Regions from separate parts of the Peribacillus sp. NPDC097284 genome, predicted to be linked through region 2. Evidence: riboswitches for the same ligand, from Rfam matches in the RefSeq annotation. Region 2 holds a riboswitch; each other region holds the start of a gene.
What was found. Region 2 has a riboswitch for S-adenosylmethionine ahead of ACIQXU_RS14160 (methionine biosynthesis PLP-dependent protein). Riboswitches for the same ligand answer to the same signal wherever they lie in the genome.
Positions count from the first base shown of each region.

Region 1: linked by a shared signal. The riboswitch ahead of ACIQXU_RS13455 (methionine ABC transporter ATP-binding protein) and the one ahead of ACIQXU_RS14160 (methionine biosynthesis PLP-dependent protein) in region 2 are both predicted to bind S-adenosylmethionine.
Region 3: linked by a shared signal. The riboswitch ahead of ACIQXU_RS08735 (bifunctional homocysteine S-methyltransferase/methylenetetrahydrofolate reductase) and the one ahead of ACIQXU_RS14160 (methionine biosynthesis PLP-dependent protein) in region 2 are both predicted to bind S-adenosylmethionine.
Region 4: linked by a shared signal. The riboswitch ahead of ACIQXU_RS09535 (YezD family protein) and the one ahead of ACIQXU_RS14160 (methionine biosynthesis PLP-dependent protein) in region 2 are both predicted to bind S-adenosylmethionine.

Region 1 covers NZ_JBIWCZ010000006.1:152,113-159,841, forward strand. Annotated here, with positions in the region: gene ACIQXU_RS20955 (YuzK family famiily protein) at 351-503, opposite strand; gene ACIQXU_RS13445 (MetQ/NlpA family ABC transporter substrate-binding protein) at 658-1,491, opposite strand; gene ACIQXU_RS13450 (methionine ABC transporter permease) at 1,507-2,175, opposite strand; gene ACIQXU_RS13455 (methionine ABC transporter ATP-binding protein) at 2,168-3,202, opposite strand; SAM riboswitch class I at 3,347-3,458, opposite strand; gene ACIQXU_RS13460 (O-acetylhomoserine aminocarboxypropyltransferase/cysteine synthase family protein) at 3,571-4,881, opposite strand; gene ACIQXU_RS13465 (thioredoxin family protein) at 5,221-5,529, opposite strand; gene ACIQXU_RS13470 (toprim domain-containing protein) at 5,533-5,898, opposite strand; gene gcvH (glycine cleavage system protein GcvH) at 5,966-6,346, opposite strand; gene ACIQXU_RS13480 (arsenate reductase family protein) at 6,444-6,800, opposite strand; gene ACIQXU_RS13485 (acyl-CoA dehydrogenase family protein) at 6,943-7,729, opposite strand, start outside.
Region 2 covers NZ_JBIWCZ010000007.1:73,457-81,185, reverse strand. Annotated here, with positions in the region: gene ACIQXU_RS14170 (ABC transporter ATP-binding protein) at 1-1,302, shown strand, start outside; gene metC (cystathionine beta-lyase) at 1,462-2,643, opposite strand; gene ACIQXU_RS14160 (methionine biosynthesis PLP-dependent protein) at 2,640-3,752, opposite strand; SAM riboswitch class I at 3,838-3,952, opposite strand; gene fumC (class II fumarate hydratase) at 4,272-5,654, shown strand; gene ACIQXU_RS14150 (hypothetical protein) at 5,762-6,004, shown strand; gene ACIQXU_RS14145 (MFS transporter) at 6,233-7,429, shown strand; gene ACIQXU_RS14140 (hypothetical protein) at 7,669-7,729, shown strand, end outside.
Region 3 covers NZ_JBIWCZ010000003.1:136,977-144,705, forward strand. Annotated here, with positions in the region: gene ku (non-homologous end joining protein Ku) at 1-840, shown strand, start outside; gene ACIQXU_RS08725 (phosphatase PAP2 family protein) at 930-1,604, shown strand; gene ACIQXU_RS08730 (MOSC domain-containing protein) at 2,090-2,731, shown strand; SAM riboswitch class I at 2,843-2,941, shown strand; gene ACIQXU_RS08735 (bifunctional homocysteine S-methyltransferase/methylenetetrahydrofolate reductase) at 3,048-4,895, shown strand; gene metH (methionine synthase) at 4,888-7,729, shown strand, end outside.
Region 4 covers NZ_JBIWCZ010000003.1:311,727-319,455, forward strand. Annotated here, with positions in the region: gene pdxR (MocR-like pyridoxine biosynthesis transcription factor PdxR) at 1-1,395, opposite strand, end outside; gene pdxS (pyridoxal 5'-phosphate synthase lyase subunit PdxS) at 1,528-2,415, shown strand; gene pdxT (pyridoxal 5'-phosphate synthase glutaminase subunit PdxT) at 2,418-2,999, shown strand; gene ssuE (NADPH-dependent FMN reductase) at 3,205-3,741, shown strand; SAM riboswitch class I at 3,983-4,090, shown strand; gene ACIQXU_RS09535 (YezD family protein) at 4,259-4,375, shown strand; gene ACIQXU_RS09540 (phosphoadenylyl-sulfate reductase) at 4,543-5,247, shown strand; gene sat (sulfate adenylyltransferase) at 5,275-6,423, shown strand; gene cysC (adenylyl-sulfate kinase) at 6,453-7,052, shown strand; gene ACIQXU_RS09555 (nitrite/sulfite reductase) at 7,069-7,729, shown strand, end outside.

The DNA.
Region 1 (7,729 bases), on a different contig from region 2:
TTCTCACTTTATTCTCATTACAATTTTATAACAAATCCAATTTAGAATCAACTAATATAGATGGAGGTTTTTACTCGCTAGGGAGTGGAAACCTGCCCTATTGTTATAAAACGACCGTATAAAGGCTTTTCACTGCAAATATGCCCTTATTTTAGTTTTCGTTAATGTAAGCTAATTATTCGGGATTCCATTCATAATAAGATATTCCCGAAAAGTTCAAGGGGAAGACGGTTGGCCCTTATCATGAAAAAAATCGATCTGCAGGAGTAATGAGCAGGATCCGGTACGTACAACAGATCACTTTTCATTTTACCTCTACAGACCGATTTTTGAAAGACTCTAATATATGCTTATCCGTGGATTTTACGTTGTAATTCCAGAACCATTTTATTGCATTGCTCATGTTCCCTATCTCTTACTTTTTCAACCTCGATACGAAGGTCTAAATTTCTGCTGTATTCACTGTACCCAACCCCATGTGATAACTGCATAGCTTTTTCCATTTCGCTCGTTACGTTTAAATCTAAAGTATTGATAGTGAACCATCCTTTCAAATTTGTGAATCATTTTGTTTCTTCGTCTATTCTATACCCTTTGCTTTCAACTTTAAACCCCAACTTAAAAACGACCTGGAAATCCAGGTCGTCTTTCGTTGCTTTATTCCTTTGCAGGTACGACTGCACCCTCATATTCCTCAAGAATGAAATCTTGAATTTCTTTGGAATGTAATACTTCCACAAGCGTCTTGATTTCTTCTTTGTCTTCGTCACCTTTATTAACAGCGATCACGTTCACATATGGTGATTCAGAATCTTCTATTGCAATGGAATCTTTAAGTGGATTCAAGCCAGCGTCGATTGCATAGTTAGAGTTGATTAGGACCGCATCTCCTTCGCCGCTTTCATAGATCTTCGGAAGTAATGCCGCTTCATAATCTGCATCGAATTTAATGTTCTTCTTATTCTCGACAATATCTTTTACTGTAGCTGTCGTTTTATCAATGCCTTCTTTAAGAGTAATCAGGCCATTCTTTTCTAAAAGTGATAAGGCACGTCCATGGTCTGCAACAGAGCTGCTTAAAATGATTGTTGCTCCTTCTGGAAGCTTATCAATGCTTTTATATTTTTGTGAATACAAAGCAATTGGTTCAATATGGATGCCGCCTGCATTAACAAAATCATATCCATTTTCCTTAATTTGAGATTCTAAATAAGGAATGTGCTGGAAGTAGTTCGCGTCCAGTTCTTTATTGTTCAAAGCCTTGTTTGGCAAGATATAGTCTTGGAATGTTTCCACTTCCAATTCAATGCCTTTTTCTTTAAGAAGAGGAATCGCTTTTTCAAGAATCTCTGCATGTGGTACATTCGATGCACCCACCACTAACTTCTTCGTATTATCGCCACTACCTGTATCTTTCTCTTTATCCGTTCCGCAAGCCGCCAATGCAATTGATAAAACTAGAACGAATGCAAACCCTAAAAACTTTTTCATCCTTTTCATCTCCCCTTATCTTTTATCCAATTTAGAAGTAATCACATCACCGATAATCTGTATGATGAAGACAATAATTAATATGACAATCGTCGCTACCAGGGTAACGTCGTTGTGATTCCGTTGATAACCGTCCAGATAGGCTAAGTTACCCAATCCACCAGCCCCGATGACACCTGCCATTGCCGTGTATCCAACCAATGCAATCGATGTTACCGTGATGCCTGATATAAGGGCCGGCATCGATTCTGGAAGGAGGACCTTATAAATGATGGTGCTGGTTTTGGCTCCCATTGATTTAGCCGCTTCAATCACGCCTTTATCAATCTCACGAAGGCCGATTTCGACCATCCGCGCATAAAACGGTGCTGCACCGATAATGAGTGCTGGTAATGCCGCATTCTCACCAATCATGCTACCGACAAGTAATTTGGTGAACGGAATTAATAATACAATCAAGATAAGGAATGGAATCGAACGGAAAATATTAACGAAAGCACTTAACACACCGTTAACGCCCCGATTCTCCCACATATTCCCCTTGCCTGTTAAAAACAGAAGCAACCCCAATAGTATCCCTATAAAAAAGGTCGCTACAACTGAAATACTTGTCATATACAGCGTTTCTTTCGTCGCTTCTATGATGTCTTCCCAATCTACATTCGGCAATAATTCTTCAAGCATGAGTAATCACCTCCACGCCTACCTGCTGTGCTTTTATGAATTCGATTGCGCGGAGCATTTCATCTTCACTGCCATCAAGGTGGATGAACAATGTTCCATATGAGCCGCTTCTCGTTTGTGATATCTTCCCCTGGACAATGTTCACATCCAACTCAAAATTACGTACCAATTTTGTGATCAACGGGCTTTCTGCATGATCCCCCACGAATGTCAGTTGAATCACTTTTCCTGCTGGATACCGTTCAAACAAATGCTCCATCGTTTCTTTTGTCTCTTCTGGTTCCGTCACCTGCTGAACAAAACGCTTAGTCATCTGTTCTTTAGGGTTTCTGAATACTTCCAGGACAGCTCCCTGTTCGACTACCCGTCCACTTTCCATCACAGCCACTCGATTGCAAATCTTCCGAATGACATGCATCTCATGTGTAATCAAGACAATGGTTAAACCAAGGCGTTGATTTATATCCACAAGCAATTCCAGGATGGAATCGGTTGTCTGGGGATCTAGAGCGGACGTGGCCTCATCACACAAAAGCACTTTCGGGTTATTTGCAAGAGCCCTCGCTATTCCCACCCTTTGCTTCTGTCCACCACTTAGCTGCGATGGATACGCTTTTTCTCTTCCTTCCAATCCAACTAACTTAATGAGTTCATTGACGCGCTTGATGCGTTCTTGCTTGGAGATGCCCGCAATTTCCAAAGGAAAGGATATATTTTCTTGAACGGTCCTTGACCATAAGAGATTAAAATGCTGAAAAATCATGCTAATCTCTTGACGGGCTTTACGAAGCTTAGACCCTTTAATTGTTGAAACTTCATTTCCCGCAACGTTCACGGAGCCCTCAGTAGGCCGTTCCAACCCATTCAGCATACGTATAAGCGTACTCTTGCCAGCCCCACTGTATCCGATGACTCCGAAAATCTCACCTTTATTTATTTCTAAATTCACACTATTCACGGCATGAATCGTTTCGCTATTTCCTTTTCCTGTTCGAAAAAGTTTACTGACGTTTGACAATGTAATCATGTATGCTCACCTCTTTATCCAATTAAGCCTATGAATTTAGTCGATTTATTTTTATGGCCTCCTGATGAATCTATCCTCTATGATTCAAAGAAAATAGAAAAAGCCCTTCTGCATGAGCAGAAAGGCAGGGAAAAGCAGGCCTTCCTCTCATCTCCCAAAGCCTCTACGCTTTGTGTGAATTGGCACCTTTCCAAGGAAAATCCTTGTCGGTTGCCGGGTTTCAACGGGCACATCCCTCCACCTCTCTTGATAAGAGCTATATATGGACTATTCTTTTTTGTCTTAACATTCACTTTACTATGTCTGAAATTTTAACACAGATAAAAAAGGAGTGCAATGTAAAATCCTAGGGTGTACCTGTTTCTCCATTAAACTCTTTGAGAATTCACTGACACGATATTCGTCGCTTTTTCAATCGCTTGCTCTAGATCTTCAAGTAAATCGTCTACATTTTCAATACCGATTGAAAGGCGAACCTGGTCGGCACTGACACCGGCCTTGACCAGTCCTGCATCATTCAATTGCTGGTGAGTTGTACTTGCTGGGTGGATGATTAGGCTTTTAGCATCCCCGACATTGGCGACATGCGACCATAACTCAACCGAATTGATGAGTGTGGAACCTGCTTCACGTCCCCCCTTAATTCCAAACGTCACCACAGATCCGGCTCCCTTAGGCAAGTATTTATCTGCAAGGGCTTTATCGGGATGATCATCGTTACCCGGATAAGAAACCCATGAGACTGCCGGATGGTTCTCCAAGTATTGAATGACTGTCCTCGTATTCAACAGGTGTTCCTTCATCCTGACATGGAGCGTTTCCAAGCCAAGCGTGAACTGGAATGCACTTTGAGCACTTAACGTCGGTCCCAAATCCCGAAGCAATTGCACACGCGCTTTCGTAATAAAGGCAGCAGGCCCTACCGCTTCGTAATAGACAAGTCCATCGTAACTAGGGTCAGGTTCCGTAAAGCCTGGATAATTAGGCGAATTCCAATCGAATTTACCACCGTCGATGATGACTCCCCCTAATGTCGTACCATTACCCAATAGCCACTTTGTAGCTGAATGGATGACAATATCCGCCCCAAAGTCTATTGGTCGGCACAGATACGGCGTTGCGAAAGTGTTATCGATGATAAGAGGTATCCCTGCTTCGTGGGCTATTTCCGCCACTGCTTCGATATCAAGAACCCTTAAGCTTGGGTTGCCGATTGTTTCGGCAAATATAGCCTTCGTTCGTGGAGTGATTGCCCGTTTGAAATTTTCCGGATCATCAGGTGAGACGAATTTCACTTTGATTCCGTATTTAGGGAGTGTATTTTCAAATAAATTATAGGTCCCGCCGTACAGTGTTGAAGCAGAAACGATTTCATCCCCCATACCAGCGATATTAAGGATGGAAAGGGATATAGCGGCCATGCCGCTTGCAACTGCCAATCCACCGATTCCCCCTTCTAACAGGGCCATTCTTTCTTCAAAGACACTGACAGTGGGATTGTGAAGCCTCGTATAGATATAGCCATTCTCTTTTAATCCAAACAGATTCGCTGCATGATCTGTATCTTTGAACAAATAAGCATTACTTTGATAAATGGGCACGGCGCGGGCACCCGTTTCGTCGACTTTTAAACCGCCATGCACACTCAACGTCTCAAAGCGGTAATTTTTTTCTGTCATTATATTCTCCCCTTCTTCCATTGTTTTAGTAGGGATTAAAGCGATATTGCCTCTTCTCTTGTTATATGCAAGGAACCTTATAATATGAAGAAGTCGGAACTTCCCGCCACCGTCCATAGAAATTTCCCTATTGAACGATGTCGCCTGGATAAGCGCGTTTTGTAAATGGCAGACATTCCATCCTCGTGTATGATGCGTCTATAACGTATGTACTTCATACAAAATATAGCACTTTAGTAGCAGGTAGTCAATTAGTTATTAGAATATTCAATCATTAATACGAATGCTATTTCCCCCCCATGACTTCAACAAAAAAACCAATCCATGTAGGATTGGCTTTTAGCTTATCTCTTTCAGCAATCCATACAAATAAGGAACAGACTGAAAGGCATATATTTTTTTTGTCATCTTTCCTTTTTCAAAAAGCAAAAGACAGGGTACGCTCTCAATTTCATATCGTTCAGCCAATGTCTGGACATAATTCATGTTCATTTTTCCAGCCTTCATTTCCGGGAACAGCTCTAGTGTTATGGAAAGCATTCTTGAAGCCACCTGGCAGGTTCCACACAAAGGTGTGTAAAGATATAAGCTAAAAGTGTTCCCTTGATCAACAGCTTGCTTAAAGTCTTCTTCTTTCCATTCCTCCATCAGTTACTCTTCCATCCTTTTACTTGTAAATTTAGTTTTCACTTTCATATTTGCAGTCAGTAGCACGGAAGCGATGTGATGTTCTGGGGTATCCTCGACTTCCTTGTACATCCTATCTATGTACAAATGCCTTGCTTCCGGCAGTTCCCGACGAAATTGTTTCCTTAGCTTTTCCCCTGACTCATCTGCGTCAAAAAGGATATAAACGTCCCGGCCTATCAATTCATCCACCATTTCATCCAACTTCGTTAAAGAAATGGTGCCATTGGTACATCTGATTTCGACTTCTTCGTCCAGAACGGATGCCACTTTGCGCTTGTCTGAAAGGCCTTCAACCATGATCACTTTATCGGGTACATCCCATTCCATCTCATCACCCCGTCTCCACTCAAATTGAAAAAGAGCAGGCTTAATTAAAGCCTCCCCCTCACCTTACTTACCCGTTTATCAGGCTATCATATTCGTTTGCACTCATCAGTTTTTCAACTTCACTGCTGTCTGATGGTTCAAGGACGATCATCCATGCTTTTTCAAACGGAGATTCATTAACGAATTCAGGATTGTCATTTAACTCTTCATTGATTTCAATGACCTTGCCGCTAATAGGAGCATAAAGTTCAGAAACCGTTTTAACGGATTCTACACTACCAAAGGGCTCGTTCGCTTTCAGTTCAGATCCGACCTCTGGAAGTTCAACAAAAACGATGTCCCCAAGTTCAGACTGGGCGAATGCAGTAATCCCTATGCGTACTGTACCCTCTTCCGTTTTGACCCATTCATGTTCTTTTGTATAACGAAGTTCTTTTGGCGTTGACATATTAATTCCCTCCATATTACAGCTTATATTTTATCTATTACATTATAAGGTAGATTCTTTGTTATGATAAGGAATTATCCAAATGTTTTGTAAAGTCTTAGCTCCAGGTTTGATCGAATTGTTCTTCTTTGAAACCTACTGTCACTTTTGAACCGTCCGTCACAATTGGTCTTTTCAAAAGCATGCCATCCGTAGCCAATATATCGAGCATCTCTTTCTCTGAAGCTTCTTTCAGTTTGTCTTTTAAACCGAGCTCGCGATATTTTTGCCCGCTCGTATTGAAAAACTTCTTCAACTCTAGTCCACTACTTTTATATATTTGTTCAATTTCTGCCCGAGAAGGGGGATTTTCCACGAGATGAATCGCTTCATATTGCAACTCATGACGATCCAGCCACTTCTTTGCATTACGGCATGTACCGCATTTTGGGTACCAGTATAAAGTTAAGCCCATCGTTTCACCACCTTCCCTTAGAATACCCGTTTTTTTGGGGCAATACAACGATAGACTCTCTCTTCGCATCCCCATGAAAAACCTACAAAATAAATCAAGGGAATACCCGATATGGGCATCCCCTTGATTAAGACTTTAAGAATTAAAGTGCATATTTTTCATTTTCGATTACTTTGACGGAAGCTTCACGTTTTTTCGCAATAACATTGATTGGATTATGTCTAGTCAACTTGCGAAGGGAAGAAAGCATGATGCGCAACGTATCGCCAGTTTCAACAGCAATCAACGTTTCTTTTGCATGTTGCTCGATTTCATTGAAAGCTTCTTGAACGAAGATTTCAGTGTAAAGCACTTTTTGTTGGTTCTTTTCTAGACCTGTAGTCGCGATTGCTTTTTCCGTACGTAGCACCACTGATTCAGCAGCATAGGCAAGAGATACGATATCAGCAATATTTGAAAGGATTTCTTGTTCTTGATCAAGTTTTTTACCGAATTTTTGTGCAGCAAGGCCTGCAGCCAGGATGCCAATTTTCTTAGCATTTCTAACCAGCATTTTTTCTTGTGCCAACGGCTCATCGCCTGGCTCTTCCGGCATCATCATCATTAACTCTTCTTGTAAGCCTTGTGCTTTTTGAAGAAGAGGAAGTTCACCTTTAAGTGCCTTTTTCAGGAATGTGCCTGGAACGAGCAAGCGGTTGATCTCATTTGTCCCTTCAAAGATGCGGTTAATACGAGAATCACGGTACGCTTTCTCAATTTCATATTCTTGCATGAAGCCATACCCACCATGAAGCTGAACCCCTTCATCAGTTACATAATCCAACACTTCCGAAGCGAAGAATTTATTCAATGAACACTCGATTGCGTATTCAGCAACGGCTGCGGCCATGGATTTACCGTCTTTTACTTGCTCATCAGTCAGTTTGCTT
Region 2 (7,729 bases):
GTACTCATTGCCTTATACATTTTGGATGCACGTGCGGGTCTCATGGGTCTCCTACTTGTTCCCATCATTATTATCTGGACGAAGGTATATCGTAAATTCGCCTCGAAATATAATCATATCATTCGGGAACGAGTCAGTGATATCAATGGGATGATCAATGAATCGATTTCAGGAATGAATATCATTCAAGCATTCGGACGTGAAAAGGAAACGAAACAGTCATTTGAAACCTTGAACCGAGATCATTACTTTTATCAAAACAAGATGCTTCATTTGAATTCCTTGACGGGGGGAAACTTGATTGGAGTCATCAAGGTTATCGCACTCATCGCATTTGTATGGTATTTTGGCGGGATGTCTCTTACAGCGACCTCAGCCGTTTCACTCGGGATGATGTATGCCATCGTCGACTTGATCAGCCGACTGCTTCATCCGTTACATGGAATCGTCAATCAGTTCGCGAACCTAGAACAGGCATTGGTTGCGGGGGAGAGGGCTTTCAGTCTGTTGGATGAGCCGGGCATTCAAGTCAGCGATCGAAACAATCCCAGATATAAAGGCAATGTGGCATTCGAACATGTATCGTTTGGCTATAAGGAAAATGAATATGTCTTAAAGGATATATCCTTTTCAGCTAGTCAGGGAGAAACGGTCGCATTGGTGGGCCATACTGGTTCAGGGAAAAGTTCCATCATGAATTTACTGTTCCGTTTTTATGACAGCAATGAGGGATCCATTAAGATTGATGGAAAGGATATTTTGGATATTCCCCATCAAACCTTAAGGGAACATATGGGAATCGTCCTTCAGGATCCTTACTTATTCACGGGAACGATTGCTTCCAATATCAGTCTAGGCCAGGAAAGGATCACAAGGGCCACCATAGAAAAAGCGTTAAAGGATGTTGGTGGAGATAAAGTGTTGCGGCATTTGCCATTAGGGCTTGATGAACCGGTGATTGAAAAAGGTGGGACATTGTCCTCGGGACAACGACAGCTGATTTCCTTTGCTCGCGCCCTGGCATTCGATCCGGCGATTTTGATCTTGGACGAAGCAACGGCGAGCATCGATACGGAAACAGAGGCCATCATCCAAGAAGGCATGGAAGTGTTGAAAAAAGGAAGAACGACTTTCATCATCGCGCATCGATTATCTACGATCAAGAATGCCGACCAGATTCTCGTATTGGATAAAGGGCGGATAGTGGAACAGGGGACACACGAAGGGTTGATGGAACAAAAGGGGAAATACTATCAAATGTATGAACTGCAGGCTGGACCTAATAAGGGGATGGCTGGATAGATTCATAATATGTAGGATGAGAAAGAAGAGGGGCATTTGCTCCTCTTCTTTCTCATTTGCTCATATAGATTACATTTCCTTGTAAACAAATTCTCGGTATTTTACAAACTCATTCTTCTTATCCTCGTTATTTAACCAATAGCTCAGTGCTCAATCCGATTATTTAGTAGAAACGGCCTGTCTTTCTGCACTTTTCTTAAGGGCTAAATCAAAGTCCCTGATCAAATCATCAGGATTTTCCAAACCGACGGACAAGCGAAGCAAGCTGTTCGTGATGCCGCGTTTTTCCCTTTCTTCTGCAGGCATGGCCGCATGGGACATTTTAGCCGGGTAAGATAGAATCGATTCGACGGCCCCGAGGCTTACAGCAAACACGGGTAACTCGACATGGTTTACGAACGAGCGGAAAATTTCTTCGCTTTCCAATTCGAATGATAGAACAGCTCCCGCTCCCCTGGCTTGATTTCCCTGGATGCCGTGTTGTGGGTGGTCGGAAAGACCAGGGTAATACACGTTTTTCACTAACGGTTGCTGTTTTAAATATTCCGCAATTCTTTCAGCACCTTTTTGAGAGTGCTCCATCCGGACGGATAGGGTTTTCAGACCTCTCATCACAAGCCAGGCATCCTGAACACCGAGCACCGCTCCAAAAGAGTTTTGGAGGGAACCAACTCTATCGGCAAGGTCCGGGTCTTTTACGACGGCAAGGCCTGCTACGACATCACTATGTCCAGACAAAAATTTCGTTGCACTGTGCAGGACAATATCGGCCCCGAGGTTTAACGGCTTTTGGAGGGCAGGCGTCAGGAATGTATTGTCTACAAAGCTTAATGCGCCAATGCTTTTGGCGATATCACATACCGCTTTAATATCGGTTACTTTAAGCAAGGGATTGGAAGGCGTTTCAATATAGATTGCTCGCGTATTTGGCTGGATGGCCGCTTTTACACTCTCAAGATCCGTCATATCCACGAAGGTATGTTCGATGTTAAAACGGGACAGCACGGTTGTTACCATTCGGAATGTGCCTCCGTATACATCTTCAGAGATGACGATATGGTCACCGGCAGAAAGCAGGAGGAAAGCCGTTGAAATGGCAGCCATCCCGGATGAAAAAGCGAATCCGCGCGTGCCTTCTTCCAGTTCCGCAATGATATCTTCCAGTGCTTCTCGCGTCGGATTCCCGCTCCGGCTGTAATCGTATTTGCCAAATTGATCAATGTCGGTTTGATGGAAGGTGGAAGCATGCTGGATCGGAACACTCACCCCACCTGTTGTTGGATCGAATTTATGTTGATTGTGTAGTAATTTGGTTTCAAAACTGAATTCTTGGTTTGTCATCGTATTGCCTCCTTTTTTACTTGAGCAAATGCCTGCTGCAGGTCTTCGATTAAATCTCCGCTGTCCTCGATGCCGACAGAGAATCGAAGGAGTCGATTGCAAACTCCATTTGCCGTTCTAACTTCAAGAGGCATATCGGCATGTGTCTGTGTCGCCGGATACGTGATGAAGCTTTCGACGCCACCAAGGCTTTCGGCAAATGAAATCAATGAAAGGGACTGTAGAAATGGGTTGACCACCGTTTCATCATTGACCCGGAATGAAATCATGCCGCCACGACCAGGATAGAGAACATCCGTTACACTTTCATGTTCCGTCAAATAATCAACGATAACCTTGGCGTTCTTTTCATGACGCTCCATTCTCAGTGCCAAGGTTTTCATCCCGCGCATCAACAGCCACGAATCAAATGGGCTCAATACCGCACCCATACCATTATGGTGGAAAGCAAGGGACTCACATAACTCGGCGCCTTTTGCCACAATCAAGCCGGCCAACACGTCATTATGGCCACCTAGATATTTCGTTGCACTGTGAATCACGATGTCAGCACCAAGTAAGAGGGGCTGTTGGATGATCGGCGTGTAAAAAGTATTGTCAACAATCAATAGTAAATTGTATTGTTTGGCAAGAGCGGCGACGGCTGGAATGTCCGTTTGCTGCATAAGAGGGTTTGTGGGAGTTTCAATAAAGATGGCCTTTGTTTGAGGGGTGATTGCTTTTTCAATATCCTCCAGGCAACATGTATTGACATATTCGCATTGTAGCCCCCATTTTTTAAAGCCATGCTCTAATAAACGATATGTACCGCCATATAAATCTTCGCTACTGATCCATGCATCCCCTGATTTGAATAAGGAAAGGATGGTGGCAATGGCAGCCATTCCCGAGCTACATGCATATCCTTGATCGCCATGTTCTAGTTTGGCGATCGATTGCTCCAATAGCTGGCGTGTAGGGTTTCCTGTTCGTGTATAGTCGAATCCTGTTGATTGACCAATTCCTTCGTGACGGAAAGCCGTCGAGAAGTAAACGGGCGGATTGACCGTTCCTGTCGCCGTTTCACTGCGGTTTCCAAGCTGAGCAAGATAGGTTTCTGTTTTGTACATAATTTTTCACTGCTCCTTTTAGTTAAATAAAATAAAAAAAGTCTTCTTTAAGAAGAAGACTTGAATAAGTAGGATAGAGTCATTCTTCTTATCTTCCAAGTTACACAAACTTGTGGAATTAGCACCTTTTCATTGGTTTGAAACAAATGAAGGTTGCTGAGGTGTCATAGGGCCATTCCCTCTACCTCTCTCGATAAGAGTTTTGATTATTCAATTTCTTTTGAATTTACTATAAATATAGGATTCTGTCAAGGACATTCCTAATAGACGGTTATTTGGGACTAGCTATTATGGAACATGTATCAGATTTATCATTATAAAATTACGAATTCAACAGAGTAATAGAACCGGATTCAGATTAAACGGACTTTTCTGAAGGAAAAGGTCATTTGTGTTCCGTTTTTTTTGCTTTACAATAATAATGTTTGTACAATATATAGGGGATCATATAAAACGTCATTATTCATTACATATACATATTGTTTCTCAGTGGATAGTGCGAATATAGGAGGAGAACACATGGAATTTAGAATCGAACGAGATACAATGGGGGAAGTAAAAGTTCCTGCTGATAAGTACTGGGGTGCACAAACGGAAAGAAGCCGTAATAACTTCAAAATCGGTTATGAAAAAATGCCGATTGAATTAGTCCATGCATTTGCTTACGTAAAACAAGCGGCAGCAAAAGTGAACTTTGAACTTGGCGATCTTTCAGAAGTGAAGAAGGATGCCATCGTTAAAATTTGTGGTGAAATCCTTGAAGGTACGCTTGACGAACATTTCCCACTTGTCGTCTGGCAAACTGGTAGCGGCACACAAAGTAATATGAACGTGAATGAAGTGGTCGCAAACAAAGGGAATAAATGGTTAGAGGAAAAAGGCGAAACTGAGATGCTTCACCCGAATGATGATGTTAACAAAGCGCAAAGCTCTAACGATACATTCCCGACAGCCATGCATATCGCAGCTTATATGGAAGTTGCCGAAAAATTGGTACCGGCCATTAAAGTGCTTCGTGACACATTCGAAGCCAAAGAAAAAGAATTCTGGGATGTCGTGAAAATTGGACGGACCCATCTTCAAGATGCGACACCACTAACTCTTGGCCAAGAAATCTCCGGTTGGAAAGCAATGCTTGATAAAGATTTGGCGATGATCGAAGAAAGTAGCCAAAAATTATTGAACCTTGCATTGGGCGGTACGGCTGTTGGGACTGGAATCAATACGAAAAAAGAATTCCCGGCACTTTCTGCTAAACAAATCGCAGCGGATACAGGACATTCATTTGTCACATCGGATAATAAGTTCCATGCTTTAACAAGCCATAACGAAATTGTTTATGCACACGGTGCTCTTAAAGCGTTGGCTGCTGATTTAATGAAGATTGCCAATGATGTTAGATGGCTGGCAAGTGGCCCAAGAAGCGGAATCGGTGAAATCGCCATTCCTGAAAATGAGCCAGGCAGCTCCATCATGCCAGGTAAAGTGAATCCGACCCAATGTGAAGCAATGACAATGATTGCGACACAAGTTGTCGGAAATGATGCTACAATCGGTTTTGCAGCAAGCCAAGGGAACTTTGAATTGAACGTTTTCAAACCGGTCATCATTTACAACTTCCTGCAAACCGTTAAATTATTGACAGATGGCATTCATTCCTTCAATGATAACTGTGCGGTAGGAATTACAGCGAATGAAGATAAGATAAAAGAAAATGTTGATCGTTCTCTTATGCTCGTAACGGCATTGAACCCACATATCGGGTATGAAAAAGCGGCTAAAATTGCGAAAACTGCATTCAAAGACAACTCCACTTTGAAAGAAGCGGCGTTGAAACTTGAATTCCTAACGGAAGATGAATTCAAAGCATGGGTTGACCCTGCTAACATGGTCAATAAATAATCAACAGGTAAGCATCCTTCCTCGCATGTAGGGAGGATGTTTTAATGTGTTAAAATGATGGAATAAACGAATACTTAAACTAGATAAATCGAACAGGAGGAATGGTCATGTCTTTATGTCCACTATGCAATGGTCTTAGAAAAATGCATTTAGAATGCCCTAAATGCAGTAGTGACCTTGAAGATCAAGGGAAATTGATGGATTATGCCGATGATTACAGTGCTTATATGGATATTGATACATTGAAAAAAAATGACGGTTTTCCCGAATCCCTTCAAAAGGGACAATGCCCGCATATTATGAAGTGCCCCAACTGCGGACACGATGAAGTGATTTTGGTACAGGAATAGAGTTCTTGAATAATAGGGTGAGATCTAAGAATAATTAATGATCGAGACTTTTTCATAAAAAAATGAGAAGTCTCTTTTTTATGTGGATCATTTTTTCATGAAAAGGAGGTTACCTAAACTTGGATTTGGAAATTCATAGTGGAAAAATAGAGGGATAGTGGGCTTGTCTCGCCGTATAATGTTATGGTAGTGAGTTATTCGTGGAGAATGGAAAGTAGGGTGGTATCCTTGGCAATGCTCTTATTGGTTATGATTTACTTGGCTTTCATAAGCCTGGGTCTTCCAGATTCCTTACTGGGTGCTGCCTGGCCGGTCATGCAGTCTGATTATGACCAGCCACTGGAGACTGCAGGCTTACTTTATATGATTGTTGCAGCAGGGACCATTTTCTCAAGCCTGGCTAGCGGCTGGCTAAATAAACGACTGGGGACGGGAAAGGTCACGTGTATAAGTGTGGCCCTGACAGCGGTGGCCTTATTTGGCATTGCCTATTCTCCCTCTCTGGCTTGGCTTATTATCTGTGCGATCCCTTTGGGACTGGGTGCAGGAGCTATCGACGCTGCGCTGAATAACTACGTGGCGTTGCATTATAAAGCCCATCATATGAACTGGCTTCATTGCTTTTGGGGAGTGGGGGCAAGCATAGGCCCAATCATGATGTCTTATAATATGGCTAATCAAGGCACATGGAGAGCTGGTTATGTAACCATTTCCTATATCCAGTTCACCCTAGCCCTTTTACTCGTGTTAACCCTCCCATTATGGAATCTAGTCTCTCAGAGGGTGCCAATCGATGAAGGTAGCACAGTGAATCCGGATTACTCGGAAGAACGGGTATCCAAGGAAAAGCCGCTAAAAATCAAAGGAGTCAAGTATGCGTTGTTCACGTTCTTTTTCTATTGCGGCGTTGAATCAACACTAGGACTGTGGGGAAGCAGCTATCTTGTGAATAGCAAGGGCATGTCAGCTGCTTTGGCCGCTCAAGGGGTCTCTTTTTTCTATACAGGTATTATGCTAGGACGGATTATAACAGGATTTATTCTTTTGAAGGTCACCAACCATCAGCTCATGATCCGATTAGGACAGATTGCAGCACTTATTGGGACGGTACTCCTTATCCTGCCCTTGCCGGTTACGATGTCGCTTGTCGGTTTTGTTATAGTCGGATTGGGCCTGGCCCCCATTTATCCTTGCATGATTCATGAGACCCCCGCCAGGTTCGGTAAAACCCATTCACCGTCCATCATAGGGTATCAAATGGCTGTGGCATACACGGGGACCACCCTTTTGCCGCCCTTTCTAGGGTTAATTGCTTCGTACACTACGCTTGATGTATTTCCGTACTTTGCTCTGGTTTATGTGATGGCCATGCTGTTCGGATCTGAAAAATTGAATGGAATGTTGAAGAAGCGTTGGGCTAATTAAGATCCCTACCTTGGATGGGAGGACTACCTCATGAATCGTTATGAAGTGATGAACGTGAATGCCATATTTTAAAGTCTTATTGCTTCGTGGTAGGCAGGCGATTAGACGCAGGATAATGAAGCTGAAAAAAGAAACGTGGAGCGGGTCGATAGAAGTGGATGAGGTAAGTTTTTGGAATAGAATAGTTCGGCGGATCGTCCATATATCGAGGAAAAGAGGAGTATAAAGGAGCATGTAATGTGAGTTTAGCGAGCTATATTGGGTGTAACGTGGAACTCCGTCTTAGTGAAGATGAAGAGC
Region 3 (7,729 bases), on a different contig from region 2:
CATACAATATGGAAAGGCAGCATTTCTTTTGGTTTGGTGAATATCCCGATAAAGCTTCATGCGGCAACGGAAGATAAGGATATATCCTTACGAACTTTGCATAAGGAATGCCATTCACCGATAAAATACGAAAAGGTTTGTCCAGTTTGCCAGAAAGAAGTAGGCAAGGATGATATTGTTCGTGCGTTTGAGTATACAAAAGGAAAGTTTGTTGTCCTAGAAGACAATGAACTTGAGCAATTAAAAAAACAAAATGAAGATAAGGCAGTGGAAATCATTGATTTTGTTAAAATAGAGGAAATTGATCCAATCTATTTCAACCGAAGCTATTATATGTCTCCAAACGATGGCGGTACAAAAGCCTATTCTCTTTTGAGGGAAGCACTCTTGGAGTCAGGCAAGGTTGGTCTCGCTAAAATCATCATTCGTTCCAAAGAACAAATGGCTATCCTTCGGGTCGTGGATAACACATTGTTGATGGAAACCATTCATTACCCTGATGAGGTTCGTTCTGCAACCGACGTTCCTAATATTCCTGCTAATGATGCCATTGCAAAAAAAGAAATCGATACGGCCATATTATTAATTGATCAGTTGACATCGACGTTTGATCCGACTAAATACAAAGATGATTATAGAACAGCTTTGCTTGAATTGATTGAATCAAAGAAAACTGGCGAGAAAACCATTACAGCAAAATCTAAAGAACCCGTGGCCAATAATGTGACGGATTTAATGGCAGCTTTACAAGCGTCCATTGACAGGACGAAGCCGGAGAAAATGGTTGTAAAGAAAAAGACGACACGCAAAAGAGCGGAGCCTAAAAAGAAACAAGCGTAAAAAAAGCCTGAGCGAAATCTATCGCTTAGGCTTTTTTTGTTTTATCCTAGAGGTAGCGTGATAAATGAGGGAAAAGGTGGTGTCCGAGAATGCATAACTTTTTTAGCATACATATTTCAAAAAAACTTCTTTATATTGCCATGATGGCTGGTTTAATCCTAGTTTATTTTTTCATTTTTATTGAAATTGTGGAAGAACTGAAGGAAGGGGAGTTAATCGAATTTGATAAAGTCCTTATCAATTTCATCCAAGTGCCCTTTAGTGAACAATTTATCAGCTTTGTGACTACGCTCACATTTTTTGGGTCGGTGACATGGATAGTCGTACTAATTGGTATATTTGCCTTGATTTTGGCCTTATACAGAAGAAAACAGCTTGCTTTATACTTAATAATCACTTCAGCAATGGGTGGGGTATTTAATTGGGGGCTAAAATATCTTTTTCAAAGGGAAAGACCCGATATCGCTCCATTATTATCCGTTTCCGGATATAGTTTTCCTAGTGGTCACTCTATGGCTTCGGTTATCGTTTACGGAAGCATTGCAGTTGTATGTTTACGAATCGTCAAAAGTAAATATATGAACGGCATTATATGGTTTTTGGCTTTTTTGGCTTCATTGGTCATTGGATGGAGCCGCATTTATCTAGGGGTGCATTACCCGAGCGATGTTGTGGCAGGTTTTGTTGCCGGAGCTGCTTGGCTAACGATATCGGCATGGCTGTTACGATACCTGGAATATAAGGGGCGAAAAAATAGAAGCTAAGGGGAAAATGAAGGCATAAGAAAATCACCAAAATTATCAAAAAAGTGGTGTACTGTGAGGAAAGTAATGATCGCACCTATAAATTTTCATTAAAAGAAGGTCGCCTGTTCAATTTGGTAGTTACTTGTTAGGTATAAATAATTAGTAAGGATCTACAGTTTTCCACCCTTTTTAAAAGGAGACAAAAAAATTCGCCCCCTAAAGAGCGACAATGAGGAAATTAATCGTGAATCAACATATAGGCGACGGATTGTCTTTTTCGACTATATATTGTGTTCATATTCTATCATAATTAATTTGGAAATAGCAACTAAATTACTAAAACAAAGGGATTATTTTTATATCATTCTCTTTTCACATCATATTTTATACCTAGTAAAGAGGTTATTGCTTTTTTTTGGTATAATCAAATAATTGAATAGATTGAATATAAAGAATGTTTCTTTATTGCAATCTGGAAATTTAAAAGAAATGGAAGATGTCCAATGGAAAATCGTAAAATCATGTCTCTTCAAATTGGGATGCCAAAAGAGGAGGAGCTTTCGGGGGTAAAGATCAAAACGGCAATGGATAAGAAGGCCATCGACTATATCACCGTAACAAAATCAGGGATTGATAGGGATGGAGTGGGTAACAGAAAGTTCCATGGAGGGCCTGACCGTGCTCTATGTTTTTATCCCTTTGAGCATTATGATTTATGGAATCGAACATTCAATAAGCAGCTTTCCATCCCTGCATTTGGGGAGAATTTGACGATTGCTGGAATGACTGAACGTCAAACGTTTATAGGCGATATCTATCGCATTGGCGGGACCGTTATTCAGATTACACAGGGGCGTATTCCTTGCTCGACCATCTCCCACTTTAACAAAGAGCCAGAGTTTTTGAAATTGGTGATGGACACTAATCTAACTGGCTATTTTGCTAGGGTTATACAAGAAGGGGTAATTGGCCAACAAGATGATATCGTGTTATTGGATCGGCTTCAAGATAAGGTTACGGTACTTTATGCAACGGATGTCATCCTTCATAAGCGTGATGGGGAGGAGGGGGCAATGTCCTTGCTTTCCATTGAATCCTTGTCGGAAGAATGGGGAGCCTTGCTTTCTAAAAGGATGTATCGTTAAAAAGTCTGAAGAAAATGAAAAAATGATAAATATACTCTTGAAATTATCAGATGATTCATGTAAATTAAATATAAATAAATTTTGAAATGTTTAGAAAATTAAACTTAATAAATCTTATCGAGAGAGGTGAAGGGACTGGCCCGATGAAACCTCAGCAACCAGCCTAGGCAAAGGTGCTAAATCCAGCAAGCAGAGCTTGATAGATGAGGAGAATGTTTCGAAAAAAGCCTTCTTCTTTGAGAAGGTTTTTTTTCTTTACTCTCACACTCATAGAAACCGACAAAAACCATAGTGTTTTTAAGAGAGGGTGTACTAATTGGATTTTCGTAGTGAATTGAAGGAAAGAATGCTAGTTGGAGACGGCGCGATGGGTACGTTGTTGTACTCCTATGGAATCGATCAATGTTATGAGGAAATAAATTGCACCAATCCTGATAAAATTGAGTCTATACATAGGGCCTATTTAGAAGCGGGTGCAGATATTCTGCAAACCAATACATATGGTGCCAATTTCAATAAATTGAAACGGTATGGGCTGGAGGAAGAAGTCAGTCGGATCAATCGCCAAGGAGTCAGCCTTGCTAAACAAGTAGCGAAAGGGAAGGCTTATGTTTTTGGTACAATTGGGGCCCAGCGTAGTATACGTAAATCGGATTTAAGTATAGAAGAAATAAAACGGGGTTTTCGAGAACAATTATACAGTTTGCTCCTGGAAGATCCCGATGGAATTCTTCTTGAAACATTCTATGATTTTGAAGAGCTTGAAACGGTGCTTCAAATTGCTAAAAAGGAAACGGACCTGCCGATTATTGCAAATGTATCGATGCATGAACTTGGAAATCTTCAAAATGGATTTCATTTGAATGAAGCTTTTCAAAAGCTAGAGTACCTAGGTGCAGATGTCGTTGGGGTGAATTGCCGTCTGGGCCCCCATCATATGATAAGGGCACTGGAAGAAGTGAAATTGCCTATGCAGGCGTCGATTGCCATCTATCCTAATGCAAGTCTTCCAGATTATGTGGATGGGAGACTGGTCTATAAAGCGGAACCAGAATATTTCGGTTCAAGTGCACTCGAATTACGAAAACAAGGAGCAACCATTATAGGGGGTTGCTGTGGTACGACACCACTACATATACAAGCTGTGAACGAAATGATTGGCACTTTAGCGCCAGTCAAGGAAAAAATTACGAAAGCTCGACATATAGAAATTATTGAAGTGAATAACCAAAAACAAGAATTAGCTCTTCATGAAAAGGCAAAAACGGATAGAACGATCCTAGTTGAGCTTGATCCACCGAAAAAGTTAGGAATCGAAACGTTTATGGCAGGAGCTGAAGCCTTGAAAAAAGCTGGGGTGGATTCCATTACTTTAGCTGATAATTCACTTGCTTCACCAAGGATATCGAATTCGACCTTAGCCAATTTATTAAAGGCTGAATTAGGGGTGAATCCGATGGTCCATATTACGTGCAGGGACCGAAATCTTATTGGGTTACAATCCCATTTAATGGGATTGCATACGGTCGGGCTGGATGAAGTTTTAGTTATCACTGGGGATCCTTCTAAGATTGGTGATTTCCCGGGGGCAACGTCTGTCTATGATTTATCTTCATTCGATTTGATAAGTCTGGTTAAGCAATTCAATGAGGGCTACTCCTATTCCGGACAAAGTCTAGGGAAACGGGCTAATTTCAAGATTTCCGCAGCTTTTAATCCAAATGTGAAATATCTCGATAAGGCTGTTCAGAGAATGGAAAAGAAAATCGCTTGCGGTGCTCATTCGTTTTTGACACAGCCAGTTTATTCAGTAGAACAAATAGAAGAAGTCTATCAGGCGACAAAACATTTGGAAACACCGATTTTCATGGGGATAATGCCCCTTACCAGTACGAGGAATGCCGAATTCATCCATAATGAAATACCGGGGATTAAATTACCTGACAGTGTACGGAAAGCAATGGCCTCAGCGGGAGCTGATCCAGTAAAATCAAGGATTGAAGCTATAAATATAGCAAGGGAATTGGTAGACGCAGCCCAAGAGAGGTTCAAGGGAATTTACTTAATAACGCCTTTCTTACGCTATGAAATGACAGCGGAACTTACTACATATATTAAGGATCATGATCGTAAACAAACATCTGAGGTGGCAGGACATGAGTAAAAGAGAAATTAACGTGCAATTACAATCAAAGATTCTTCTTCTTGATGGAGCAATGGGCACCATGATTCAAGCTGAAGATTTAACGGCCGAGGATTTCGGTGGAGAACAATACGAAGGGTGTAATGAGTATTTATCGTTAACCCGTCCTGAAATCATTCAAACTATCCATGAAAAATATTTAGCGGCAGGTGCCGATATTATAGAGACTAATACCTTTGGTGCCACAAGCTTAGTGCTGGAAGAATATCAATTAAGCACGCTTGCATATGAACTTAATAAAGTATCGGCAGAGCTTGCCGTAAAAGCATGTGAAAAATATTCAAGTGATAATTGGCCCAGGTATGTAGCGGGTTCCATGGGACCAACGACAAAAACTTTATCTGTTACAGGTGGAACGACTTTCGATATATTGACCGATTCATATGAGGAACAGGCACTTGGCCTTATAGACGGTGGGGTAGACTTATTACTCGTGGAAACCTGTCAAGATATGCTCAATGTAAAGGCGGCCTTTTCTGGAATTAGATCGGCCATCGCTAAAACTGGCAAGGAAGTACCGATAATGATTTCAGGAACAATCGAGCCGATGGGAACGACGTTAGCCGGTCAGTCCATAGAGGCATTTTATTTATCGGTAGAGCATATGAACCCTCTGGCTGTCGGTTTGAACTGTGCGACAGGCCCAGAGTTTATGATTGACCATATCCGTACTCTAGCAGATCTATCCGACAATGCGATTAGCTGTTATCCAAATGCAGGATTGCCTGATGAAGAGGGGCATTACCATGAATCTCCCACTTCCCTAGCCGAGAAAATGAAACAATTTGCAGAAAAAGGCTGGGTCAATATCATTGGTGGCTGTTGTGGTACTACTCCTGAACACATTAAAGAGCTCTCAAGAGTTCTTAAAGATATTCAACCACGGAAATTACCTGAGGTTGCACATGGTCATGCCGTATCTGGCATCGAGCCGCTTATTTATGACGACTCAATGCGACCCCTGTTTGTCGGAGAGCGAACGAATGTCATTGGATCTCGTAAATTCAAGGAATTGATTCGTGCTAAGAAATACGAACCAGCAGCGGAGATTGCCCGGGCACAAGTTAAGAAAGGTGCGCATGTCATTGATATCTGTCTGGCAGACCCTGATGGAGATGAGTTCGGTGACATGAAAGAATTCATTGAAGAGGTCGTCAAAAAGGTAAAGGTCCCTTTAGTCATCGATACAACTGATGAAGCCGTTCTTGAACAAGCCTTGAAACATTCCCAAGGGAAATCCATCATAAACTCAATCAATCTCGAAGATGGTGAAGAGAGGTTTGAAAAAATCGTTCCACTTATTCATCAATACGGTGCGGCTGTCGTAGTAGGAACGATTGATGAAATTGGTATGGCGGTAGACGCCGAACGAAAAATAGAAGTAGCTACTCGCTCAGTGGATTTACTTGTAAACAAATACGGCCTAAAGAAAAGTGACTTGATTTTTGATCCCCTTGTATTTCCAGTCGGTACAGGAGATGAACAATATATTGGCTCCGCATTGGAAACAGTAAAAGGAATTAAAGCAATCAAGGAAAAATTCCCTGAATGTTTGACGATTCTTGGGATTTCAAATGTTTCGTTTGGCTTGCCTTCACGTGGAAGGGAAATATTGAATGCTGTTTTTCTTTATCATTGTACGAAAGCTGGACTAGATTACGCGATTGTGAATACGGAAAAACTCGAACGGTTTGCTTTAATACCAGAAGTGGAAGTGAAGCTTGCTGAAGCACTTTTATTTGATACCTCAACAGAAACACTGGCAACCTTCACTGAATTTTATCGTGGTAAAAAAGCTGAAAAGAAAGATGATGGAATTATTCTTCCATTAGATGAAAGGTTAGGTAACTACATAATCGAGGGTACAAAAGAAGGATTGATCGAGGACTTGAATGAAGCCATAGAGCGTGGTGATGCTCCACTGGAAATCATTAATGGACCATTGATGGATGGAATGAGCGAAGTGGGGCGGTTATTCAATGATAACCAACTTATTGTGGCAGAAGTGCTTCAAAGTGCCGAGGCAATGAAAGCCGCTGTTTCACATCTTGAACCGCTTATGGAAAATTCAGAGGATCATGCTAAAAAAGGGAAAATCCTTTTGGCCACTGTCAAAGGGGATGTCCATGATATCGGTAAAAACCTTGTCGATATCATTCTTTCCAATAATGGCTATGAAGTCGTGGACCTTGGAATTAAGGTTGCACCACAGCAAATCATTGAGGAAGTACGAAAGCATGAACCTACCATTATCGGTTTATCGGGACTGCTTGTAAAGTCAGCACAGCAAATGATCTTAACAGCACAGGATTTGAAACAGGCTGGGATTGACACCCCAATTTTGGTGGGTGGTGCCGCATTATCCCGTAAGTTCACCGATTTTAAAATCTCACCCGAATACGATGGGCCTGTTCTATATTCTAAGGATGCGATGGATGGTTTGGCCGTTACGAATATCCTACATGATACGAACAGAAAAATGGTATACCTAGAGGAACTGAAAAATAAACGTGAAAAGGCAAAAGCCAATGCTGCCATCGCCGCATTAATTGAAAAACCGGAACGTAAGCCAGTAAGTGCGGTTCCACTAAGGAATGTACCGGTCCAAAAACCTCATGATGTCAAAAGGCATATACTAAAAAAATATCCACTCGAAGTCATTCAGCCCTATATCAATAGACAGATGTTGATTGGACATCATCTGGGTCTAAAAGGGAAGGTGGCCGAATTACTGAAGGAGGGTAACGATAAAGCTATACAATTGAATGATTTGGTTGACGAGCTGATTGAATTCC
Region 4 (7,729 bases), on a different contig from region 2:
GAATCCCCATGAAACCAGCAATAGTTGAATGGCTTTTTCCAGTTCCTTCTCAGGAATTCCTGCAAAACCAAGAATGATTTTGGGTGGACTTTCTTTCTTATGTTGAATGCTATAGGAAGATAGTCCGTAAATCTTAATATTAGCATTTGAAGCTCTTAGGATAAGATCCTCTTCATTCATACCATTTTTAACGATGAGGACGATGTGAAGTCCTGATCGCTCGCCAATTATCGTTATCTGCTGATGATGGGGTTTAAATAGTTCCAAAACCTTTTCCAACTTTCTACGATAAACTTTTCTCATTCGGTTTAAATGTTTCTCGAAATCTCCTTCTCTCATAAACTGTGTCAAAATATGTTGATCGATTCGGGAGACAGTTGAATGGTAAAAAGATAATTCCTCTTTATGTTTTTCTAGTAAAGCGAGAGGCAAAACCATATAGCTGACCCTAATAGAAGGAATCAATGATTTAGAAAATGATCCTAAATAAATCACTTTATCACCAGCATCCAAACTTTGTAGAGAGGGAATCGTTTTTCCACTATAACGAAATTCACTATCATAATCGTCTTCAATGATATAGCGGTTTTCCGTCTCTTGAGCCCAGTTCAACAAGCGAGTACGTCGGTTAACGGACAAAACCGTTCCATAGGGAAAGTGATGAGAAGGGGTTATATAAAGGACGTCAATATTGGATTGATCGATTCTATCCACCTTCACGCCTTCTTCATCCACTTCTAGTGGATACACATCATTTGGATAGCCTTTCAGAAGCCGTAAAATTAAATGGTATCCGGGGTCTTCGACACCATATACTGTTTTTTTATCAAACAGTAGTATCAGTTGTTGCAGTATAATCTCCAGCCCTGCACCGATAATGATTTGCTCGGGCACACACCGGACTCCGCGAGAATGGTACAGGTAATGGGCAATTTCACAACGTAACTCATATTCGCCTTGAGGGTCTCCTAGTAAAAGGAGTTCTTGATTTGATATGTCTATAGTGTTTTTTGTATATTTACGCCATTTTTCAAAAGGAAAATTTTCTGTATCTATCTGGCTGGGGTGAAAATGAAACAGGAAATCTTTCTTGTTATTGACCGTCTTTTCGACTGGAGCATTCACAGGTTGTGTGTATTCCAAATCCTCGGAAGTTTGAATGTAATACCCTTTTCTTGGGATGACTTCAACATAGCCTTCTGCACATAATTGCTCATATGCTGTCTCGACAGTATTTTGACTGATGTGGAGAAATTCCGCTAGTTTCCGTTTTGAAGGCAACTTTGTACCAAAAGGGAGCCGGCCATTTATAATTTCCGTTTTTATGTGTGAATATAACTGTTCATATAATGGCACTTCATCCATACGGTTTAAATTACATGCTAGCATATCCATTTTTTTTACCGACCTTTTCGTGGTTTCTATCTGACCCTATCATTTTCATTAAAACTGACACTTTCAATGTGGTCAACTATTTCTTATACTAATGAACAAATCTTAATTATGCAAATATTAGGGGGAAGAAGAATGGAAAAGCTTGTAGGAACCGACACAGTCAAAAGAGGAATGGCGCAGATGCAAAAGGGTGGCGTAATCATGGATGTCATAAATGCAGAGCAAGCAAGAATTGCTGAAGCGGCGGGGGCGGTGGCTGTCATGGCTCTTGAGAGGGTACCATCAGATATTCGTGCTGCAGGCGGTGTGGCAAGGATGGCCGATCCAAGGATCGTGGAGGAAGTGATGAAAGCTGTTTCGATCCCAGTGATGGCTAAAGCAAGGATCGGTCATATTGTGGAAGCGAGAATCTTGGAATCCATGGGAGTGGATTACATTGATGAAAGTGAAGTACTGACTCCAGCCGATGAAGAATATCATATTTTGAAAAGCGATTATATAGTACCTTTTGTATGTGGTTGCCGGGATTTAGGGGAAGCCTCCCGACGTATCGGCGAAGGGGCCTCGATGCTTCGGACGAAGGGAGAACCTGGGACAGGGAACATTGTGGAAGCTGTACGGCATATGAGAAAAGTTCAATCTCAAATTCGTAAAGTATGCATGCTGAGCGAGGATGAATTAATGACTGAAGCAAAAAATATTGGTGCTTCTTATGAAGTTCTGAAGGAAATCCGGCGCACAGGGAAATTACCTGTAGTAAACTTTGCAGCAGGTGGAATTGCGACTCCTGCAGATGCCGCCCTGATGATGGAACTTGGGGCAGACGGTGTATTTGTGGGCTCAGGAATCTTTAAATCGGAAAATCCCGATAAATTCGCTGCTGCCATCGTACAAGCAACTACATACTTCACCGATTATGATTTAATAGGCAAGTTGTCTAAAGAATTGGGAAGCGCGATGAAAGGAATTGATATTTCTAAGTTGGCCCCAGCTGAGAGAATGCAGGAGCGTGGATGGTAAACATGGTAACCATAGGTGTTTTAGGTTTGCAGGGTGCTGTAGAGGAACATATGAACCAAATCAAGGAAGCCGGTGAGCATGCGATATTAGTTAAGAACCCAGAACAGTTAAAGGATATCGATGGCCTGATCATTCCTGGTGGAGAAAGCACCACTATGAGAAAACTAATGGACCATTATGGTTTCATGGAGCCGATTACGGCATTTTTCGAACAAAAAAAACCGATTTTCGGAACTTGCGCAGGGATGGTATTAGTGGCAAAGGAAATGGTTAGTTTGGAACATCCCCATCTTGGTTTTATCAATATTACAGTAAATAGAAATGGTTTTGGTCGTCAGAGGGAAAGTTTTCAAGCACCCCTTATAGTTAAAGGAATGGAAGAACCTTTCATGGGTGTCTTTATCAGAGCACCTTTTGCCGTTGGCGTAGGTGAAGATGTGGAGATATTAGCAAGTTATGACGGGAAAGTAGTGGCGGCTAGACAAGAACAGGTTCTTGTCAGTTCGTTTCATCCAGAACTGACCGGTGATCAACGATTTATACAACTTTTTTTAAAAATGGTGAAAGACTCAATCAATCAATAGAGTTGAAAAGCTTTAAAAATCCTGCCCTAACGGGGCAGGATTTTTAGTCAATGGCATAATACAATTCTTATTAGTGTTTCAAAAATATAAATTCCAATCAAGTTACTTGACTTTTATTTTTCTGATAATTAAGATAATTAATTGAAGTTGCTTAACTGGAAAGGACCCAGATCCTTTGCAGATTTTACATACAGGAGGAATATATATGAGCGAAATTATAATTTTATCAGGCAGCCCTGCTATACCATCAAGAACAGATATTTCATTAAAATATATCCAAACGTTGGTGGAAAAAGAAGGATTTACGACGGACTATCATTCTATTACCGAGTTTTCTGCAAACGACTTATTCCAAGGTCGTTATGATAGCGAGGATATTCTAAGACTTTCAGAAAAGATTAAGCAAGCTAATGGTATCATTATTGGTTCACCTGTCTATAAGGCATCTTATACAGGAGTGTTGAAAGCTCTAATTGATTTATTACCCGAGGGCGCGTTTAAGGATAAGCCAGTTTTGCCCATAATGGTTGGGGGAAGCAACAGGCATTTATTAGCTATAGATTATGCGCTGAAACCTCTTATATCAATATTAAAAGGGGAACCGATGCAGGGGTTATACTTTGTCGATAAAGAAATCGATAAGCAGAATCCAAAACATCCGATTAAGGAAGTGGAATTACTTGATCGTACAAAGAGTCAAGTAAAGGAATTTGTAGAAGCCATACAAAAAAGAAGAAATTGATCATTTCTTCTTTTTATCTTGACCCTTCCCATCAACAAGTTAAGTTATTAGGCTACTTTAAAGGTTTATTCAAGCTTGTTCAGGATGAATGAACCTTTTTTACTGGCTTAACAAATCACTGTAACAAACTTGAACTATTTGTGTATAATAATTGAAGTTAAACCAAAATATTAAACCAAGTTAATTTATATGAAAACTCCATTGACAATGATTTGATATGTGTTAATATTTAAAATAATAAAACTTATCAAGAGCGACGGAGGGATTTGGCCCTTTGAAGTCCAGCAACCTGCATCATGAATGCAAGGTGCTACATCCAACAAAATGTCATCATTTTGGAAGATAAGGTAAATAAGATTACCTTATCAATCTTTCCATCTTGGCATGGAAGGATTTTTCTGATTGATTTTATTAATTTGGGGGAATTCATTTACAAGCTGATCATCTTACGACAAGCTAGTCGACGAGTTTTCTTAAAGGAGGAATAGCCTTGGAAAAGGAAAATCAGCTGGGGGAAATATTTGAAAGACTGCAAGAAATGCTAAAAACTATGAAATATGGATCCATAACCCTTATCGTTCAGGACGGTAAGGTTATACAAATGGAAAGAAACGAAAAATTGAGAATTAAATAAATGGACTGCTGACTAGAAAACTAGAGGTGGATTTAGCTGATATAAATAGGAAACTATTGGTTAAAGCCGCCTTTTTCATTATAAGAAATGGTGTTTCAAAGGCTTTCAAAGATATCTGCTGTACCATAGGGTGATTCTTAAAAGGGGGTATAGAGTTGGCAGAGCTAGTGGACTATGAAAATATTGATACAGCGACATTACCTTCGTTCCCGGAAGATAGCGATACAAAAGGCGCTTTAGAAGTATTGGAATGGGCAAATTCAGAGTACGGAGATAAACTCATTTATGCCTGTAGTTTTGGGATTGAAGGAATTGTACTGACAGATTTGCTGGCAAAGGTTAATCCTTCCGCCAAAATCGTATTCTTGGATACGGATGTTCATTTCGCTGAGACTTACCAATTAATCGAACAAGTGAAAAATCGTTACCCACGGCTTTCCATTGTAATGAAGAAACCGGAAATGACATTGGAAGAACAAGCCGCTGAATTTGGTGATGAATTATGGCTTCATGACCCAAATCAATGCTGTAACATCCGCAAAATTACGCCGCTCACTGAAGTATTATCAACAGCGACGGCTTGGCTCTCGGGACTGCGCAGGGAGCAATCGGAAACCCGTGCATTGACTGAATATATAAACAAGGACAACAAATTCAAATCTATCAAAATTTGTCCGCTCATTCATTGGACATGGAAAGATGTATGGCGTTATGCGCATAAAAATGGCTTACCATATAATGTGCTTCATGATAATGGATATCCAAGTATTGGCTGTAAAACATGTACAGCACCTGCCATTAATGCTGATGATCTTCGTTCAGGACGATGGCAAGGTGCCCAAAAAACAGAATGCGGATTACATTTATCATAATTATAAAAAATTCAGGGGGAAATCAGCATGACCATTAGCTTGCCGCACGGAGGAACATTAATCAATCGCTTTGAACCAGACTATGATTTAACTAAAATAGAACAATCCGTTGAAATTGATGAAATCTCATTAAGCGACTTGGAACTTATAGGGACTGGAGCATACAGCCCCATTGAGGGATTCTTTTCAAAAGAAGACTATCAAACAGTAGTAAAGGATATGAGGCTTAGCAGCGGGCATGTCTGGAGTATTCCTATTACATTACCACTTTCCGCTGATGTGGTAAACGCTCTTACAATCGGAGAAGAAGTAAAGTTAACTCATGAGGGCCAAACTTATGGAGTCCTTGCCGTTTCCGATATATTTACACCTGATAAGCAAGTGGAGGCAACTTTAGTTTATCAAACGGATGATGAGAATCACCCAGGTGTAAAAAATCTATATAATCGTGGCGATGTATATGTAGGTGGTAAAATCAAGCTTATTAAACGGATCGAGCGTCCATTATTCGAGGATCATTATTTAGACCCAGTTGATACCCGAAAAACATTTGAAGAAAAAGGGTGGAAAACGGTTGTCGGTTTCCAAACAAGAAACCCCGTTCACCGTGCCCATGAATATATTCAAAAAACAGCATTGGAGATAGTGGATGGCTTATTCTTAAACCCATTAGTTGGTGCCACGAAGTCCGATGACATTCCTGCTGACGTTCGGATGGAAAGCTATAAAGTATTACTTGAAAAGTATTATCCAAAGGACCGTGTCTCACTTGCGGTATTCCCAGCAGCCATGCGATATGCAGGACCTAGAGAAGCGATTTTTCATGCAATGGTTCGTAAAAACTACGGATGTACTCACTTCATTGTCGGGCGCGACCATGCAGGTGTGGGCGATTATTACGGTACGTATGACGCACAAAAAATCTTCGGGAACTTCACTTCTGATGAGTTAGGGATAACATTATTATTCTTTGAACATAGCTTCTATTGTAAAATATGTGGGAATATGGCTTCTGCAAAAACATGTCCGCATGGTAAAGAAGATCACGTCATCCTCTCTGGGACGAAGGTTAGGGAAATGTTACGGAATGGGGAAATTCCACCAGCGACTTTCAGCCGCAAAGAAGTAATCGAAGTATTGATAGAAGGGCTTAAGAAGAACGAGGTATATAACTAATTATTGTAAGTTTTAGAAGGAGGATCCTCATGAGTAAAAGTACTAATGTAACTTGGCATGATGCATCGGTAACGAAGGAACTTAGACGGAAGCAAAACGGTCATGAGAGCACGGTGATATGGTTTACCGGGCTTTCAGGTTCTGGGAAATCAACGATCGCCAATGCTGTTGCAAAAGAGTTGTATAATCGGAATATCCGAAATTATGTTTTGGATGGGGATAATATCCGTCATGGACTTAACAAGGATTTAGGCTTCTCAGAAAAAGATCGCACAGAAAATATTAGACGGATTGGAGAGGTCTCCAAGCTCTTCGTGGACAGTGGTCAATTCGTATTAACGGCATTTATATCACCTTTTCGTGCAGATCGTCAAATTGTTCGGGACCTGCTTGGAGAAGGCGAGTTTATTGAAGTGTACATAAAATGTCCACTTGAAGAATGTGAAGTCCGTGATCCAAAAGGCCTTTACGACAAGGCTCGTAAAGGTATCATTAAAAATTTCACTGGAATCGATTCTCCATATGAAGAACCGGAACATCCGGAAATCGTATTGGAATCCAGTCAGTTTAGTGTAGAAGAGTGCGTCGAACAGGTTATAGACTATTTGACAACAAAGAGAGCGATTTAACCTAGGGGGAAAAGAAATGGTGTACGAGAAGATTTGGGCGGACAATCCAGCGCTTGCCAAAAACAAAATGGAAATTCGGAAACTGGAAAAAGATGCTTTGAAGATTTTTGACGATATTCCTCATTACGCGGCAAATGGATTCGATTCCATCCCTAAAGAAGAATGGGATGTGTTCAAATGGGCAGGTCTTTACTTACAACGTCCTAAAGAAGCTGGTTATTGGATGATGCGTGTTGTGATTCCAGGAGGGATTCTCACATACGACCAACAGATCACCCTTGCAAATATTGCTAAGGATTATGGCCGCGATGTCTATGACATCACTACACGGCAAGCTATACAATTTCATTGGTTGACGATAGAGCAGGTCCCTGATATATTAAATCGTCTAGATCAGGTAGGATTGACAACAGCGGGTGCTTGCGGAGACATAACACGGAATATTATCGGCAACGCTCTTGCTGGAATCGATCCAGATGAGTTATTCGATACGCGGGAAGTCCTTAAGGATGTATTTGAATACTTCAGAATGAATGAAGACTTTTCGAACCTTCCACGTAAATATAAAATGTCAGTCAGTGCTAATATACATAATGCTTCAAACGCCGAAATCAATTGCGTTTCCTTTAATCCGGCAACAAAGGTCATAGATGGGAAAGAAGAAGTCGGCTTTCATG